4 regions of the Neobacillus sp. S1115 genome follow, and region 4 is predicted to be linked to each of the others. Evidence: riboswitches for the same ligand, from Rfam matches in the RefSeq annotation. Region 4 holds a riboswitch; each other region holds the start of a gene.
What was found. A riboswitch is a leader RNA that binds a small molecule or an ion and turns the genes downstream of it on or off. The one in region 4 is predicted to bind lysine.
Positions count from the first base shown of each region.

Region 1 (4,505 bases), 1.2 Mb from region 4:
TTAGGACAACAACCTCTTTTTCTTTTACGTGTAAATCAATATTTTTTAAAACTTGTAGTTCCCCGAAAGATTTTGATAGATTTTTAATTTCAATCATGCGGCTGCTGCCTCCTTCGGTCTACTGACATCCAACCTTTTCTCCAATCGGTTTGTGAACCACGTGAAAATTAACACGATAATCAAATAATAAAGTCCGACAACAAAGTAGGTTTCAAATGGCATATAGTTTTCCCCTTGGACGGTAAGGGCAGTGTTAAATAAGTCTGTTACAGAAATATAGGCAACCAGGGAAGAATCTTTTAAGCTGATAATGAACTGATTCCCTAGCGGCGGGATGGCTCGTTTGAAGGCCTGTGGAAAAATAATTCTGCGCATTGCAAGCGGGTAGGACATCCCTAGCGATCTTGCAGCTTCCATTTGCCCGCGGTCAATCGATTGGACAGCCCCCCTGAAAATTTCCGCTATATACGCACCGGTATGAATGCTTAACGCAAGCGCCCCGGCAGTAAAGCTGTCAAGGGTTAGAAAATTCGCGATTCCATAATATAGGAACATAATTTGAACGATTAACGGAGTCCCGCGGATAAGCCCAATATAAATATCAGAAATCCAATTAAGAAATTTGATAGAAGAGATTTTAAAACTGGCAAAGATGATTCCAATGATTAATGCAAATAGCAGAGAAATAATTGTAATGGAAATCGTCATCCATGAGGCTTTCAAGAAGGCCATACCATGCTCATTCAGGATGCCGATAATGTTTTGCCAAAAAGTCATGATTTCATTTCAACCTCCTTTGAAAAAACGTAAGCCCCAAGCATGGAGCTTACGTTATCCAATTTTCCTATTTTGCGTCTTAAAGATGTGCGGGTGCTTACTTTTCAAGTAAGTTTTCGTTGAACCATTTTTTGCTGATTTTTTCGTAAGTGCCATCCTTCTGCATGTCGTCAATGGCTTTGTTGATTTTATCAGCAAGCTCTTTGTTACCTTCTGCAACCGCAACACTAACGCGGTCCTCATTTAGCAGGTTGCCAATCGGCTTTATTTTTAAACCTTTTTCGTTTTTCGCATTCAAACCGACGATTTTATCAGTAATAACGGCATCTAAACGGCCAATTGCTAAGTCTTGAAGAGCGTTAACATCAGATGGATATCCTTTTACTTGATCGGATAGTTCCAGGGCCATATCTTTCCAAGTGCTAGCCTGGATTACACCGATTGTTTTTCCCTTTAAATCATCTTTTGAAGTAATATTACTGTTGTTCTCAGCCACAAAGATTTGGGCGCCGGATAAATAATATGGGTTTGTGAAGTCTACTTGCTTATCACGTTCAGGTGTTGCTGTCATACTTCCGATAATCGCATCGTATTTTTTAGCTTTTAAACCTTGGATGATCGTTTCCCATTGATTAGTCACAGGATTTGCTTTTACACCAATTCTTTTAGCAATCTCATTTCCAATCTCTACGTCAAAACCAGTTAATTTGTCATCTTTCTTAAAGTTTAATGGCGGATATTGCCCGCTCATCGCAAACGACAGTGTACCCTGTTTAATTAGACCTAAATCTTCACCCTTTGCCTGGTTTGTTTTAGCTGTGTCTTTCGAACCGCATGCTGCTAAAATCACCAGTAATGCAGAAACTACTAATATCATAAGTTTTCTCATGATGCTTCCCCCTTTTTAATATAAAAAGCACCGTCCATGTGACGGTGCCTGACACCCTCATTAAAAGCTTTGAATTAGATAGTTCTCCACAATTCTTAAAGGAATTGTGACAGTTCTGCCCCATTTCGAGTGCAGCCCCAGCCCTCTGAAAACAGTGATTTCAGATGCTTCGGCGATTTATCCTTTTTCCTATTTTCATAGATTTCACTGAATCTCCAATAGGATACTTATATAAACCGCGACCTCTACCTCATCTCAAAAGCTTAAAGATGAGGAATTAATATTCTTTTCGCAATAATTAGTATAAGTAAATATTTATACATAATCAAGTATAAATTCACTAGAATATTTCCCCATTTGAAAAGACTTGACGAAAATTTGTTAATTGGTATACATTTTTCTACAATACTAATCTTATAAAAAAGGGGTCAGAATGATGCTGCAATGCCGTGAGGATGTATTGGCATTCACGAACCAGCTCGTGAATATCGAAAGTATTGTGAATACAAAGGGTGAAAAAACAATTGCCCAATATTTATATAAATTTATTTCTGCTTTTCCTTATTTTTCAAAAAATCCTTCTCACATGACGATGTCTCAAACCATACAAGATGAACATGAAAGATATAATGTATTGGCATTTGTCAAAGGTACAAAAGGGAATAGCCGCCGTACAGTCATTTTGATGGGACATATGGACACGGTTGGAATTGATGATTTTAATCATCTAAAAGAACATGCGTGTTTTCCGGATCAACTAATGGCTGCGTTAAAGAGGGAGGAACTGCCGGCTTCAGCGAAAGAACATTTAGAATCGGGTGACTGGCTGTTTGGGAGAGGCGTACTTGATATGAAAAGCGGAGTGGCCAGCCATCTCTATCTATTAAAATACTATTCTGACCATCCGGAAGAGCTTGATGGAAATATCGTCTTTTTGGCAGAATGTGATGAAGAGGACAGCTCTCACGGAGTTTTATCTGCCTTAAAGGTTCTGAAAAGCTGGAAGCAGGAGCATGGTTTTGACTATGCTGCGGCGATCAATTCCGATTTCGTCTCCCCGCGCTTTGCAGGAGATGAAAATCGCTATATCTATATGGGGACAGTAGGCAAGCTTCTGCCATCCTTTTTTATTACTGGTGCAGAAACGCATGTTGGCTCTTGCTTTGAAGGGCTTGATCCTAACTTTATCGCGGCGGAGCTGACGAAGCAGATTGATTACAATCCCGAGCTTTGCAATGAGGCCTTAGGTGAAATCACGGTTCCCCCTGTTTCTTTAAAACAAACAGACCTGAAACCGTCTTATACCGTTCAGACCGCGTTGTCTGCCTATGTATACTACAATTTCTTCATCCATTCCTGGTCTCCAAAGGATGTACTGGTAAAATTAAAAGAGCAGGCTCGGATTGCATTTGAAAATGCCTTGAATGCTTTTAATGAAAGATATAAGCAGTTTAGCAGCTTAAGCGGCGAACCATATTTCAAACATCCTTGGCAGCCAAGAGTGTTCACATATGAAGAAATGGAACAACAGTTGGTTATGGAGCACGGTGATACCTTTATCACGCATATGAATCAATTTAAAGAGAATTTAATGGAACATAAGGAATTGGATACACGCATGTTTGCGGCAAGGGTCGTAGAAGAGGCATGGAATTGGATGAAGGACAAAAACCCTGCCATTATCCTGTTCTATTCATCACTATATTCACCAAGAATTGAGTTGTCCGGCAAGACAGGACAGGAACAGGCCCTGATTGATGCTTTAAATCAGGCAGTAGAATCGATTCAGCCAGCCTATCCACATCCAATCGTAACGCGGAATTTCTTCCCGTATATCTCAGATATGAGCTTTGTAGCTCTAAGTGATGACGAAGAAGGAATAGAGGCTGTTTCCAATAATAATCCTGGCTGGGGAACAAAGCATTACGTGGAGTACCAAGACATCCGCGACTTAAATGTGCCGGTCATCAATATTGGCCCTTATGGACTAGATGCCCATAAAAAGCTTGAAAGAATGGAGATGTCCTATTCCCTTGAAGTGGTGCCGAATCTGACCAATCTTGTCATCCGAAATTTATTAAAATAATGAAACTGGGTGTCCTAAAAGGGGCGCCCTATATTTTTTTGCCGGTAAATTATAAAATGGAAGAATGTTATAAGGAACGATATGATTGGAGGAACAGATGGAGGCGCACATATTAGCTTGGTTTGAAAACAGCGGCACATTTGCAATATGGCTAAGTATCTTGTTGAATATCATCATTAGTTTCCTAGGGGTTGTTCCGAGCGTTTTTCTAACTGCGGCCAACATCACTTTCTTCGGATTTGACCAAGGTCTATTAATTTCGATTCTTGGTGAGGCCTTTGGAGCCATAATTAGTTTTTATTTATATAGAAAAGGTATCAATAGGGTAAAAAACAAGATTGCGATAAAAAATAAATTTTTAGATAGATTGCAAAATACGCAAGATATGGAAGCATTTTGTCTGATATTCGCACTTAGGATTTTTCCGTTCATCCCTTCTGGAATGGTGACGCTTGTTAGCGCTGGAAGCAAGGTTGGGATTATTAATTTTTCCATCGCTAGCACGTCGGGGAAAATTCCTGCCCTATTAATAGAGGCGTACTCCGTGAAGCAGGTTTTGGATTGGAGTTTGCAAGGGAAAATTATTTTAGGGTTATGTTCAATTTTCATGGTAGTTATTTTAATAAAAAGGTTTCAAAAATAAGAACAAGGGTCCCTGCGAATAAAGTGCAGGATACCCTTGTTTGTTTTCTTATTTAAAGATTAATACCTTTCCAACTGTGCCATCAGCGCTTTCCCCAACTACACGGAATT
Region 1 covers NZ_AP038275.1:5,322,929-5,327,433, reverse strand. The annotation lists gene ACZ5B7_RS26235 (amino acid ABC transporter ATP-binding protein) at 1-97, opposite strand, end outside; gene ACZ5B7_RS26230 (amino acid ABC transporter permease) at 94-777, opposite strand; gene ACZ5B7_RS26225 (ABC transporter substrate-binding protein) at 875-1,669, opposite strand; lysine riboswitch at 1,738-1,922, opposite strand; gene ACZ5B7_RS26220 (M20/M25/M40 family metallo-hydrolase) at 2,103-3,752, shown strand; gene ACZ5B7_RS26215 (TVP38/TMEM64 family protein) at 3,850-4,395, shown strand; gene ACZ5B7_RS26210 (immune inhibitor A domain-containing protein) at 4,444-4,505, opposite strand, start outside.
Region 1: another riboswitch for lysine. It lies ahead of ACZ5B7_RS26225 (ABC transporter substrate-binding protein); the one in region 4 lies ahead of dapA (4-hydroxy-tetrahydrodipicolinate synthase).

Region 2 (4,505 bases), 130 kb from region 4:
CAGTTCTATGAGGGACATTTTCATATTGGACTCCTTCGATAAAGTCCTTCATTTGCCTTATGAAGAACATTCTTTCTAAGATTCCTTTGATTTTGTCCCTCATGGATTTACGAGGGACTTAAAAAAATAAGAGGATTAGTTGTGCGTCCATTTTTCTTACTATAAAAAGGATAAATTAAACCTTGAAATCCACTAATTTTATTATTTATTGTGAGTTAATGCTCCATATTGAAGAACCTGTTGATTGGAGCGGAAGGCGCGAAGACTCCTGCGGGAGTACGGGGCAGGGGAGACCCCGCAGGAGCTTTAGCGACGAGGAGGCTTCCCGACAAGCCCGCGGAAAGCGAAGCGCCTGGAGCGGAAATCAACAGACATATTTAAAAGAGCCTTACATAAAAAAAGAGCTGCCCCCTAAAAGTTACACTTTTGGGACAGCCTCTTTTATTTTAATTATTTAAATCACACTTCTTCAAAGGAATTACCTTTGTTTTCTTTGTGAATTTATAGCCTAACCAAAGGATAAGGAATAATGGCAGACCGATATAGGATACTAATACACCGTTCCAATCAATATGGTCGCCCATAAATGCTGAATAGTTTTGCCCAATTACGACAATGGCGCAAACAACAAAAGCAAAGATTGGGCCAAATGGGAACAACTTTGATTTATATGGCAATAAGTTTAGATCTTTGCCTTGTGCCACATAAGCTCTGCGGAAGCGATAATGACAAATCGCAATTCCTAACCACGCGATAAAGCCGGACATACCTGAAGCATTTAAAAGCCATACATAAACTGTACCATCGCCAAAAAGGGATGCCAGAAAAGCAAGTGTTCCGACTAATGCTGTTACAATTAAAGCATTAACTGGCACACCATTTTTGTTCAATTTACCAAGGAATTTCGGTGCTTTTCCTTGACGTGCCAAATCCCAAAGCATCCGAGTCGATGCATACATTCCTGAATTACCTGCTGATAAAACAGCTGTTAAAATGACTGCATTCATGACAGAAGCAGCAAATGCGATTCCGGCTTTTTGGAAAACAAGCGTAAATGGACTTACAGCAACATCTCCATTAGCAAGGTTTTCATTTGTATAAGGAATAATAAGACCGATAACAAGAATAGCTAACACATAGAATAAAAGAATTCGCCAAAAAACTTGCTTTACTGCACGTGGGATTGATTTTTCTGGGTTATCTGTTTCACCCGCTGCAACACCTAAAAGTTCAGTTCCTTGGAAGGAAAATCCAGCTGCCATAAAGATTCCAAGCATGGCCATGAAGCCGCCATGGAATGGTGCATCTCCAACTGTAAAGTTTTTAAAGCCGATTGCTTCATTTCCCATAATTCCAAAAATCATTAATGTACCAGCAATGATAAAGATCACAACAGTTATAACTTTAATTAATGAGAACCAATACTCCGCCTCGCCAAATCCCTTAACAGAAAGATAATTTAACAAGAACATGATAACTAAAAAGAGGCTGCTCCACAATAGTGAAGGAGAATCTGGAAACCAAAATTTCATAATCATTGTTACAGCAGAAAGTTCTGCTGCAATCGTAATGGCCCAGTTGTACCAATAGTTCCAGCCTAGGGCAAAACCAAGGGATGGATCCACGAATTTCGTAGCATAGGTACTAAAGCTTCCTGCAACCGGCATGTAGGCACCCATTTCAGCTAAACTTTGCATTAAGAAATAAACCATAATGCCGATAACAAGATATGAAAGAATCGCTCCGCCAGGTCCCGCACTATGGATAGCTCCGCCGCTGGCAAGAAATAATCCGGTCCCGATGGTTCCACCAAGAGAAATCATCGTAAGATGGCGGGACTTTAAGCTCCGTCTTAATTCATTTTTATCATTTTTTGGACCCGTGGGCCTAGTGTATATTTCGTCTTTTCTTACCTGCGCTGTTTGCATGTTTATGACTCCTTTAAATTTTTTTATTGGAAGGAGTTTGGAATAAAAAATACCCTCGAAGCAGATTCGACGGCATTTGTATATACCCCGCATCATACCTTCCGAAAGATAGCTCAACACGTAAAGCTGGTAAGGCTAAACGTGACAGTTCTGTTCCTGTTCGGAGACAGCCCCAGCATGTTTCTCCAGAGAGAAAAACACACTTCGGCAGCTTTTCCTTTCAAACGGAGTCAAAAACATCTCTGCGTCTCGTCCATTTTACTGATAAAAACCGCGACCTCTACCTCATCGGTTTTGATGAGGATTTAATATTAAAAATGATATATTACTAGAGTATATACGTTTTAATAAATTTGTCAATATTATATATTGGAAACGAGGGATTAGGGCTTTTTGTAAGGTGAATATTAATGTAATATGCCTTTATAATTATTCAACTTATTCTTTGGGTGCTATTTCCAGATAATTAATTGTTTTTTAAATATATTAATTAGTTTACATCCTAGCTATGAATCGTTATCATTTTTTTAAAATAAATAGTGGAAAGACAGGAGAAATATTCATGCAGATGGTTGGAATTATGATCGGCTCTTTTGTAATTGTAGCTGCATTCAATCTTTTCCTCATCCCTCACGAGGTTTTAAGTAGCGGGATGAGCGGAATTTCGATGATAATAGGAATGATTACCCCCATAAACACAGGAGTGGCTAATCTTTTGTTGAACCTTCCCCTTTTAATCATTGGCTATAAAATGCTGGGAAAAAGATTTATCTTTAATTCAATCTTTTCAGTGTTCGTTATTTCTTTAGGCCTTTATTTAGTACCAGTATTTCCAGTCGCGAAAGATACCATCCTCTCATCAATATTTGGCGGAGCTTTGACCGGTCTAGGGGTTGGAATCGTATTTCGAAGCTCGGGTTCAACGGGTGGATTTGATATCATCGGAATGATTGTTTCCCGGAAGAAAGACTTCCCAATCGGGGTGCTACTCTCCGGAATGAACGCGGTTGTCATTGTAATTAGCGGATTTTTATTCAATTGGGATGCGGCCCTCAATACGTTGGTTTCGATTTTTGTTACAGGAAAAGTGGTTGACGCTATTTATACGGACCATGTCAAATTAACTTTAATGATAATAACAGAAAAGGGAGAAGAAATGAGAAATCATTTGGTGGCCAACTTATACCGTGGACTCACCATTATGGATGGGGTTGGAGGATATACAAATGGCAGCCGAAAGATTTTAATCTCGGTCATTTCAAGATATGAGTTAAACGAGGTAAAATCTCTTATTTCTGAAGTCGATCCGACAGCTTTTGTGAATATTACAGAAACGATAGAAGTAATGGGGTTGTTCCATCGGCCTAGCCCGCATTAATGTTTTTAAAAAAATAGGCCGTCTCAATACCATGGGAGTTTAGTTCCCTTTAGGTGACGGCCACTACTTTGTATTTTTAATTGTTTATATATTTTTCAAAAACAAAGCCAAAATCTTTGACACAATATTGTTTTTTACTTTCCTCGAGCCACTGGAATGCAGCCTGATTCAACATTTTAAATTGAACAACCAAATTGTTGTCAGAAGTGGAGACGCGCCCTAATGTTGTGGAAGCGACATCGAGACTTTGCTTGGCAAACTGAAGGGAAATATCATTTTCATGAGTAATCTCGGAAATTTTTATAAGTGCCTTGTATAAATCTTTGACTTCTTCGATATACTTTTTATGAATGTCAACGGAGAAAGGCTGAGAGCCGATTTTGAATTTGATTTCCACGTCTAGGTCGACTGTACCAGCCGTTTCCAACATAACATCTGATATTTTACTTGTGGCATAGCTGTACCGATGAAGCATCCGCTTTTTGCTTGTAGCACTAGTACCATCAAGATGGATGAGAGCATTGTTTGTAAAGCAATACTCATCAGATTTTGATTTAATTAAGAAATAAATCTTTTCATTATCCTCATGCATCACGTAATCATCGGCATCCACTTTATCATAATCGGAAGGCTTAATCACCGACCCTACATCACTTAATCCCAACAAATCTGCAGCCACTTTTCCAAACATAGTGTCAACCTCTTTCTACTTATAATATTTGCCATTCTTATGTACGAATTTGAGGAACAGAGGTTTCGTTATTTGAATGACAATTTTAAATTTATTTCCAACATTTTTAGAATATGTATTTTATTTTAAGGGAATTTCAGTATTAACAAATTATTCAGACATCTGTTATACTTTAAAGTATTGAACTATTCAAAGCTGACAAGAGTTAAAGGGGAAAACCATGCGTCCTATCATTTTAGGCATCTTTGCCGCTTTCTTTTTTGCATTTACATTTATTTTAAACAGGGCAATGGACCTTGCTGGTGGAAGCTGGGTTTGGAGTGCATCACTAAGATATTTCTTTATGATTCCATTTCTATTGCTTATTGTAATGGGTAGGAAAAATTTTAATCCGCTCTTGAAAGAGCTGAAAACGGCACCAGCAAAATGGATTTTGTGGAGTAGTATTGGTTTCGGTTTGTTTTATGCACCGATTTGTTTTTCTGCTTCCTATGCCCCCGGTTGGCTA
Region 2 covers NZ_AP038275.1:4,215,985-4,220,489, reverse strand. The annotation lists gene ACZ5B7_RS20440 (amino acid permease) at 447-1,928, opposite strand; lysine riboswitch at 2,030-2,219, opposite strand; gene ACZ5B7_RS20435 (YitT family protein) at 2,491-3,306, shown strand; gene ACZ5B7_RS20430 (PH domain-containing protein) at 3,383-3,997, opposite strand; gene ACZ5B7_RS20425 (DMT family transporter) at 4,218-4,505, shown strand, end outside.
Region 2: another riboswitch for lysine. It lies ahead of ACZ5B7_RS20440 (amino acid permease); the one in region 4 lies ahead of dapA (4-hydroxy-tetrahydrodipicolinate synthase).

Region 3 (4,505 bases), 770 kb from region 4:
GCAAAATGATTGCGCCAGTTTTAGAAGAGCTTGATTCTGAAATGGGAGATAAAGTAAAAATTACGAAACTTGACGTGGATGAAAATCCACAGACAGCTTCAAATTTTGGAGTAATGAGCATTCCAACTTTACTAGTGTTGAAAAACGGTGAAGTTGTTGATAAAACTGTCGGCTTCCAACCAAAAGAAGCTTTAGCTGGCTTACTTCAAAAGCATCTATAAGCCCTCAATTAAAATAACCTTAACCGGTACATCGGTTAAGGTTTTCTTTTTTCTAAAGACTCCCTCTTTAATTTACTGGCAGATTGATTTAAAATTTGAAGAGAAACTCTAAGTGGAGAGGAGCGGCCGGAATGAATGAAACCATTAAACAAAAGTTAACACTGCTGCCGGACCAGCCCGGCTGCTACTTGATGAAGGATCGTCAAGGATCAATTATCTACGTTGGTAAGGCGAAGGTATTAAAGAACCGTGTCCGGTCTTATTTTACCGGTTCACATGATGGGAAAACCCTTCGCTTAGTAAACGAGATTGAAGACTTTGAGTATATCGTGACCTCATCCAATATCGAAGCACTTCTGCTTGAATTAAATTTAATAAAAAAATATGACCCGAAATATAATGTTATGCTTAGGGATGATAAGACTTATCCATTTATTAAGCTGACTGCGGAAAGACACCCAAAGCTAATTATTACAAGAAAAGTAAAAAAGGATAAAGGTAAGTATTTTGGGCCATATCCCAACGTAGGGGCGGCCAACGAAACAAAGAAACTGCTTGACCGGATTTACCCGCTCCGCAAATGTTCTACGCTTCCTGACCGAGTTTGCCTCTATTATCACTTGGGGCAGTGCCTGGCGCCTTGCGTAAATGAGGTATCTGAAGAACAGTATAAACAAATGACCGATGAAATTACCCGCTTTTTAAATGGCGGTTATAAGGAAATAAAAAAGGACCTGACAGAAAAAATGCAGGCTGCCGCGGAAGAGCTTGATTTTGAAAGAGCAAAGGAATTCCGTGACAAAATCATTCATATTGAAACGATCATGGAAAAACAAAAGATCACGATGACTGATTTTACTGACCGTGATGTATTCGGCTATGCCGTTGATAAAGGCTGGATGTGTGTTCAAGTATTTTTTGTGCGGCAAGGGAAGCTGATTGAACGAGACGTTTCGATGTTCCCTATCTATAATGAGCCGGAAGAAGAAATCCTTACCTTCCTCGGCCAATTTTATCAAAAGACGAACCATTTTAAACCGAAGGAAATTCTCATCCAGGACGATGTGGATTTGCAGATGGCTGAGCAGTTATTGGAAGTAAAAGTCATTAAGCCGCAGCGGGGCCAGAAAAAGGACCTTGTCAAAATGGCAATTAAAAATGCGAAAATCGCCTTGAATGAAAAGTTCTCTCTTATTGAAAAAGATGAGGAAAGAACGATCAAAGCCGTTGAAAATCTCGGAGAAATGCTTGGCATTTATACTCCCCACCGGATAGAAGCCTTTGATAACTCTAACATTCAAGGAACAGACCCAGTTTCAGCGATGATTGTTTTTACAGATGGCAAAGCAAACAAGCGGGAATACCGGAAATATAAAATTAAGTCTGTTGAAGGCCCGGATGATTATGAATCGATGAGAGAGGTAACGAGGCGAAGATACTCGAGGGCTCTAAAGGAAGAGCTTCCACTGCCTGACTTGATCATCATTGACGGTGGAAAGGGACATGTGGAAGCTGTCCGCGATGTACTAGAAAATGAATTGGGGCTGGACATTCCTCTTGCTGGACTGGTCAAGGATGAGAAGCACCGCACATCACAGCTTATGTATGGGAATCCATTAGAAATTGTAGCGCTTGCCCGGAATAGCCAGGAATTTTATTTACTCCAGCGAATCCAGGATGAAGTTCACCGCTTTGCGATTACCTTCCACCGGCAGACACGCGGTAAAACTGCATTCCAATCCTTACTTGACGACATTCCTGGGATTGGCGAAAAACGGAAGAAGCAGCTATTAAAGGAATTTGGCTCCGTTAAGAAAATGAAAGAGGCAACTCTTGAGGAATTTAGAGGGATTGGAATTCCCCAAAATGTGGCAGAAGAATTAATAAAAAAACTTCAGTCACAATAATTGTCACTCTAATATTACTATGCTATAATGAATAAAAATTTAATAGACTATCACTTTTATAAGTAAAGTGAAGGTAGAGGTGCGAGCTTCAAGAGTAAAGGCCTGGAGAAGGATGAGCTTCAACGATAGGCTTTGAAAGGGAATGTTCGCCGAAGTAGGGAAACTCTCATTATTTTCTCCGCTGGTTCGTCATTGAAAAAATGCCGGATTGTCAAGACCGTTGTCTTGGAGCGCTATCTTTCATTGTCTACTAACGCGAAAATGTTAATTTTGTGTTTTCAAAGCAATGGGATATGCTCCCATTGCTTTTTATTTTTTTACAAGAATGACTGAGAGAAGGGGAAGACATGGGTTTAATAGTACAGAAATTTGGCGGGACCTCCGTTGGCAGCATTGAAAAAATTCTAAATGTCGCAGAATGTGTGCGGGGGGAAAAGGAACGTGGAAACCAAGTAGTGGTCGTTGTTTCGGCGATGGGAAAATCGACGGACCAGCTTGTTAATATGGCAAAGGAAATATCCGAGCAGCCGAATAAGCGGGAAATGGATATGCTGCTCTCAACAGGTGAGCAAGTAACGATCGCATTGCTTTCAATGGCCTTAAACCAAAAAGGGCTGGAGGCTGTTTCCTTTACAGGCTGGCAGGCTGGAATTATGACAGAGCCTGTTCACGGCAATGCAAGGATTTCGAAAATAAACACTGATGCTGTTCAAAACCAGCTTGATGCTGGAAAAGTCGTCATTGTGGCCGGATTCCAAGGGGTTACTGAAGACGGGGAAATCACTACGCTCGGACGCGGGGGTTCCGATACAACTGCCGTTGCGTTGGCGGCTGCGTTAAATGCGGATAAATGTGATATTTATACCGATGTAACCGGGGTATTTACAACGGATCCCCGTTATGTCAAGAATGCTCGGAAATTATTATCAGTATCGTATGATGAAATGCTTGAACTGGCCAATCTGGGTGCGGGAGTTCTACATCCAAGAGCGGTCGAGTTTGCAAAAAATTATAATGTAAGGCTTGAGGTCCGCTCTAGCATGGAAAAGGTTGAAGGAACTGTAATTGAGGGGGAAGCAACGATGGAACAAAATTTAGTCGTACGCGGAGTCGCGTTTGAAGATGGAATTACACGGGTTACTGTTTTAGGGCTTAGAAATTCATTAACAAGCTTATCAACTATTTTTACGACATTGGCCAAAAATCACATTAACGTGGATATTATTATTCAAAGCACAACAGAAGAGGGAGCAGCCAATCTCTCCTTTTCCATCCATACCGATGATTGGATCCCAACCTTAAATGTGCTCGAAAACAATAAAGAAACACTTGCCTATGACCAGCTTGATGCTGAGAATAAACTGGCAAAGGTATCAATTGTTGGATCCGGAATGATTTCTAATCCTGGTGTGGCTGCGAAAATGTTTGAGGTTCTTGCGAACAGCAATATTCCTGTAAAGATGGTCAGCACCTCAGAAATCAAAGTATCGGCTGTAGTAGAAGAAAAAAATATGCTGAATGCAGTAGAAGCCCTGCACGAGGCATTTGAACTTGGGCAAAATTAAATGAAAACTCGCCGATTGGCGAGTCCGGCTGGAAGGTTCATGAGGCGTAGTTGAATTTATGCGTTAAGAAAAGGGGGGCTTTGCCCCCCTTTCTTTTAGTCTTTATCCCATTTGACTGTGAAGCAAACTTTGTTCGATTTTTTGACCGGGTGTTCGAAGGTTTCCGCAATAGCCCCTTTTTGGACTTCGATTTGCTGAGCAAGGAAGCCTGCTTCAAGTTGAAAGAAGTTTTCCGCTTTTGATTTAACACGCGATACAATCATTGGACTTGCCAACTCGAGTTCCAGCTCATTTTTTGCTTCCTTCTTAATTTCTAACTCACCCCATGAAGCTTTTGCAAAAAAATCTATCAGGCTTTCGTAGCTTTCCAAAGGATATTTTCGAGCGAGACGTTTCCCTGCCCAGTAAAGAATTTCAGGAGTGTCCTTGCCGAAAATCTCAGGGAGAAGAACTTCTCTAATTAATTCATAGCCAAATATAGAGACTGTCCTTGGTTCAGGCGTTTGTAGATCTTGGTCCATTACTGCACTATCTTTCATTTACTTCCCCTCTTTCTATCATTCTATTATATACAAATCGAGTTCTGTTTCAGTACAGTTTTCTAATAATGTAAAGAAGTCGCAAAGAAATTTATTATTTTACAATATATGTTCTTATTTCTTATCATAATTATCGTTTCCGATATAGGAAAAAAATTCTCCCGTAAGATGTTGGTAATTACAAGCAAAAATAAAGCGCTTACAAAATGATAACATGCTGAAATTCATATCTATCATAATATCAATATATTATAAAAATTTTAGTTTTCAACG
Region 3 covers NZ_AP038275.1:4,853,712-4,858,216, reverse strand. The annotation lists gene trxA (thioredoxin) at 1-221, shown strand, start outside; gene uvrC (excinuclease ABC subunit UvrC) at 353-2,128, shown strand; lysine riboswitch at 2,195-2,372, shown strand; gene ACZ5B7_RS23780 (aspartate kinase) at 2,476-3,693, shown strand; gene ACZ5B7_RS23775 (YslB family protein) at 3,789-4,232, opposite strand.
Region 3: another riboswitch for lysine. It lies ahead of ACZ5B7_RS23780 (aspartate kinase); the one in region 4 lies ahead of dapA (4-hydroxy-tetrahydrodipicolinate synthase).

Region 4 (4,505 bases):
TCGTGTCATTTTCGTTCATCCTCCTGTTATTCTAATATCCCTTATTGGTATCTACTCTATTGTTAAGAGGTTTGTTTTCTTCCAAGTTTCTGAGTGTATCCAAAAAACACGCCGCCCCTTCTTCAGGTGTCGTTACCGCTGAAATATGAGGGGTAATCAGTACGCCAGGATGTTTCCATAATGGATGATTTTCCGGCAGCGGCTCCTGTGTAAAAACATCCAAGACAGCATACCGGACCTGCCCGTCTTCCAAAGCTTGCAGCAATGATTCTTCATCCACCGATGCTCCCCGCCCTACATTAATAAAACCGGCATTTGTTACTTTTTGAAAGACTTGACTATTAAAAAATCCAGCCGTTTCTTCCGTCAGCGGCATCGTGTTGATGATCACATCCATTTCCCCTAGGATGGTAAAATGAGATTCAACAGCCAAAGCCTCTTTAAAATACTCTTTTTCTTTTCCACTTTGGGAGACGCCGTAAACCTCCACTCCGAAACTAGAAAAAAGCTTGGCGACAGCCTGCCCAATTTCACCGGTTCCATAGACCATCACTTTGAGTTCATTTAATAGCTTCGGAGTCCGTTGCTGCCATTTTTTCTGCAGCTGTAATTCCCGAAACTCCTCGTGACATTGTAAGTCTCTTAATATGTAGCTTAAACAATACTCTCCGATTCTTTGACCAAACGTACAAACTGTCCTTGTTAAAAGTACACTATCGTCCCAGGTCTTTTTATATAAAAAGCGGTCAACTCCCGCACCGAGCGAGTGCACCCATTTTAAATGACTGTAATCGTAATCCGATTTGAGATTAAAAGATACAAGTGCATCCGCCCATTTCAAATCCTCCTGAGTCACTTCAGCCTCGGGGATATAACGGAAATTCTTTTGGACGCCCGCATTTTGGATGTATGCTCGAAGCTCCTGATACATGGGGCTGACAATTAAAATATTTTCGATTTTCACAATAATTCACCTCTTCAACATTAACTCCATTTTAAGGATAATTGGGAAAAAACTCAAAAAAGAAGAGCAAGGCTGTAAATCCCCTGCTCTCTACCTCATTATTTGGAAGCTGCAGATGCTTTTTGATGAACAAATTCCTTCATCAAATCAAAGGACTCCACAGCTTCATCCTGGTCCGCAAAAAATTGCAGGAAACCATGGACCATACCCTCAAAGCGTTTAGCGGTTACTGGAACGCCCGTATCACGTAACCGCTTTGCATACATTTCCCCCTCATCTCGCAGCACATCATACTCCGCCGTTAAAACCAATGCCGGCGGCAGACCGCTTAGATCCTCTGCTTTGATTGGTGATGCATATGGATGCTTTCGGTCCTCTTCTTTTTCAAGATATAAAACCCAGAAAAGTCTCATATGAGTGTTTGTTACCCCAAACCCATCGGCATTTTTCGAATAGGATGGGTAGATGGAGGAACCATCTAATGGATGGAAATCGATAACAGGATACATTAAGATTTGTTTAGCGATTTTTGGCCCCTGCAGGTCTCGCGCCATTAAAGTCACCGCAGCCGATAACGCTCCTCCGGCACTGTCGCCTCCGACAATAATATTATTTGGATTGCCATTTAACTCAGACGCATGCTCAGCAGCCCATTTCACCGCTGCATAACAATCCTCAGGGGCGGCTGGGAACGGATGTTCAGGCGCTAATCGATAATCAACCGAAATAACTTTTGCACCGGTGTGAATGGTTAATAATCGGCCCAGCACATCATAGCTATCTACATCACCAACGACAAATCCGCCGCCATGGAAAAAAAGGAACAACGGAAACGGACCTTCACCGGCTAGCGTATAGATACGAATAGGTACTTCCTGCCCTTTAGACCCATCGATTGTACGATTTTCAATGGCTTGTACCTGAGGTCTTTCGTTTTCCGGCGGCAGAAATGCCAATGCCGCCCCTCGATAATTGATTAGATCTTCCGTTGTGTTGAGCTCTCCTAATGGATTTCCCGCTAGAAATTGCTCTACATATGGTCTTAATGTCATCCAAAAACTCCTCTCGTATTTTAAAAGATTATGAGGAGAAATCGCATCGGTGCTACCTTCGGTCAAGTTTACCAGTGATTTCCTTTACTTATATATGATGATACCCAGTTTCCATATAACTATCAATAAATATACGATTTTAGTATTTTTTATCAAAAACCCTTGAACAAATAGGAATATTCTGTTATATTAATTTTAATTACATACTTCTTACTTCATACCTTATGAAGTGAGGATAGAGGCGCAAAGACCATCAGTAAACCATCCAAGGGTAATGAGACCCGTTGACGGTGGCGGAAAGGGGAATTTGCCGAAGCTTCTGAGGATCTCATTGTTCCGGGAGCTGGTTCTGTTATTGAATAAATACAGAATTGTCATATAGGAAACTATATGGAGGGCTATCTCACGCAGGGGAACTTGTAAAATTAACGTTTCTGATGCAGCTGTTGGGCCTTTCCCGCAGCTGCTTTTTGCGTTTGGCCTTACCTCTTTTTAAAAATAATTTTAAAAGGGTGAAATTCATGTACTTTGGCCAAGTTTTAACAGCAATGGTGACTCCGTTTGATCAGGATGGCGAAATTGATTTTAATGCGACGAGAGATTTAGTAAATTATTTATTAGCGAATGGTACTGACGGGTTGGTGGTTTGTGGAACAACCGGTGAGTCCCCTACCTTATCAACTGAGGAAAAAGTGGCTTTATTTAAATTTGTGGTTGAAGTTGCGGACGGGAGAGTTCCCGTTATTGCAGGGACTGGCTCAAACAACACAAGAGCCTCAATCAGTCTAACAAAGCTAGCAGAAGAAGTCGGTGTAGACGGCATCATGCTCGTTGCCCCATACTATAATAAACCATCCCAGGAAGGCATGTATCAGCATTTTAAAGCGATTGCTGAATCTACTTCTCTTCCGGTAATGCTTTATAATATTCCAGGGCGCAGTGTCGTCAATATATCTGCTGAAACGGTCATCCGCCTTTCTCAGATTCCTAATATTGTAGCGGTTAAGGAAGCTAGCGGCCACTTGGATGACATGGCCGAAATTATTAAACAAACTGCTGATGACTTTTCTTTATACAGCGGTGATGATGGAATGACCTTGCCGGTGCTTTCGATTGGCGGCGTTGGTGTGATTTCCGTTGCATCCCATATTATCGGGAATGAAATGCAGGATATGGTGTCACGCTTTAAAAATGGGGATTTAGCAGGCGCTGCTGCTGCACACCGTGAATTACTGCCAATTATGAAAGCTTTATTTGCAGCACCAAGCCCAGCACCTGTAAAAGCAGCCCTAAATATGAAAGGGGTCAACGTCGGCGGTCTGCGCTTGCCGTTAATTCCTTTAAACGAAGAGGAAACCAGAACACTTCAGAATGTCCTATTGCAAAATAGGGAACTGGAAGTTATTTAGAGTAATACCCGAAAGCAGGACAAATCGAGCGGGCTCCCGTTCGATTTGTCCTGCTTTTTTTAATTTCTGCTTCCCCCCCTATCCTCACTGCAAAAATATTTCTTTAATAAATTCAGAAAAGTGTTTACAAAACCTTCTTCAAACTCTATAATTCACATATATTTACTCGGAATTAGTCACAAAAGAAGGAGGCCCCCAACATGAGCATAGGAATTGCATTAATGGGATTATTAGTTGGTTTATTGGTAGGTCTAACAGGGGTTGGAGGGGCAGCGTTGTTAACCCCGGTGCTCATCATGGTCGGAATTCAGCCTTCCATTGCGGTGGGAACGGACCTAGTTTACAACTCCATTACCAAACTGTTTGGAGTCATTCAGCATTGGAGACAGAAAACGATTAACTTTAAACTCATGAAGTATCTTGCAATCGGAAGTGTCCCAAGTGCAACAGGAGCCATTCTCATCCTTCAGGTCTTTGAAAAATATTTCCACAATCAAGAACAAATTATCAAACATGGACTTGGCTATGTCCTTATTCTAGTGGCCACAGCCATTTTAATTAAGACATTTTTTGATAATAAAATCAGGCCGAACCGCTGGCAATTAAGGCCGATTGAGGAAAAACGAACATTAACAATTTTAATCGGTGCCGGTTTCGGCTTTATCGTCGGCCTGACTTCAATAGGATCAGGATCATTATTTGCCCTTGCCATGCTATATCTCTACCGTTTGAAAGGATCTGAGCTGGTTGGCACCGACATTGCCCATGCCTTTTTATTAGTGACTGTTGCCGGACTCCTTCACGCGAATGCCGGAACTGTCAATTATATGCTTGTAGGGAACCTGTTAATCGGGTCGATCCCAGGCGTTTTAGTAGGGAGTACCTTATCTTCAAAAGTACCGACAAAGCCCCTTCGTACGGTCATCTCAGCGGTCATCATTTTTAGCGCGTTAAAACTTATCGGATTATAATAAGAAAGAGCTTAAACGTTTAAGCTCTTTTTTGTTAAAATTCAGTTTCTAACTTTAAATGGCTATCCATCTGAACCATTTTATATTCTGTTATAAAGGCAGGTAATGT
Region 4 covers NZ_AP038275.1:4,083,180-4,087,684, forward strand. The annotation lists gene ACZ5B7_RS19750 (NAD(P)-dependent oxidoreductase) at 1-9, opposite strand, end outside; gene ACZ5B7_RS19755 (D-2-hydroxyacid dehydrogenase) at 32-964, opposite strand; gene ACZ5B7_RS19760 (alpha/beta hydrolase) at 1,063-2,016, opposite strand; lysine riboswitch at 2,245-2,425, shown strand; gene dapA (4-hydroxy-tetrahydrodipicolinate synthase) at 2,538-3,425, shown strand; gene ACZ5B7_RS19770 (sulfite exporter TauE/SafE family protein) at 3,626-4,396, shown strand; gene ACZ5B7_RS19775 (LytS/YhcK type 5TM receptor domain-containing protein) at 4,431-4,505, opposite strand, start outside.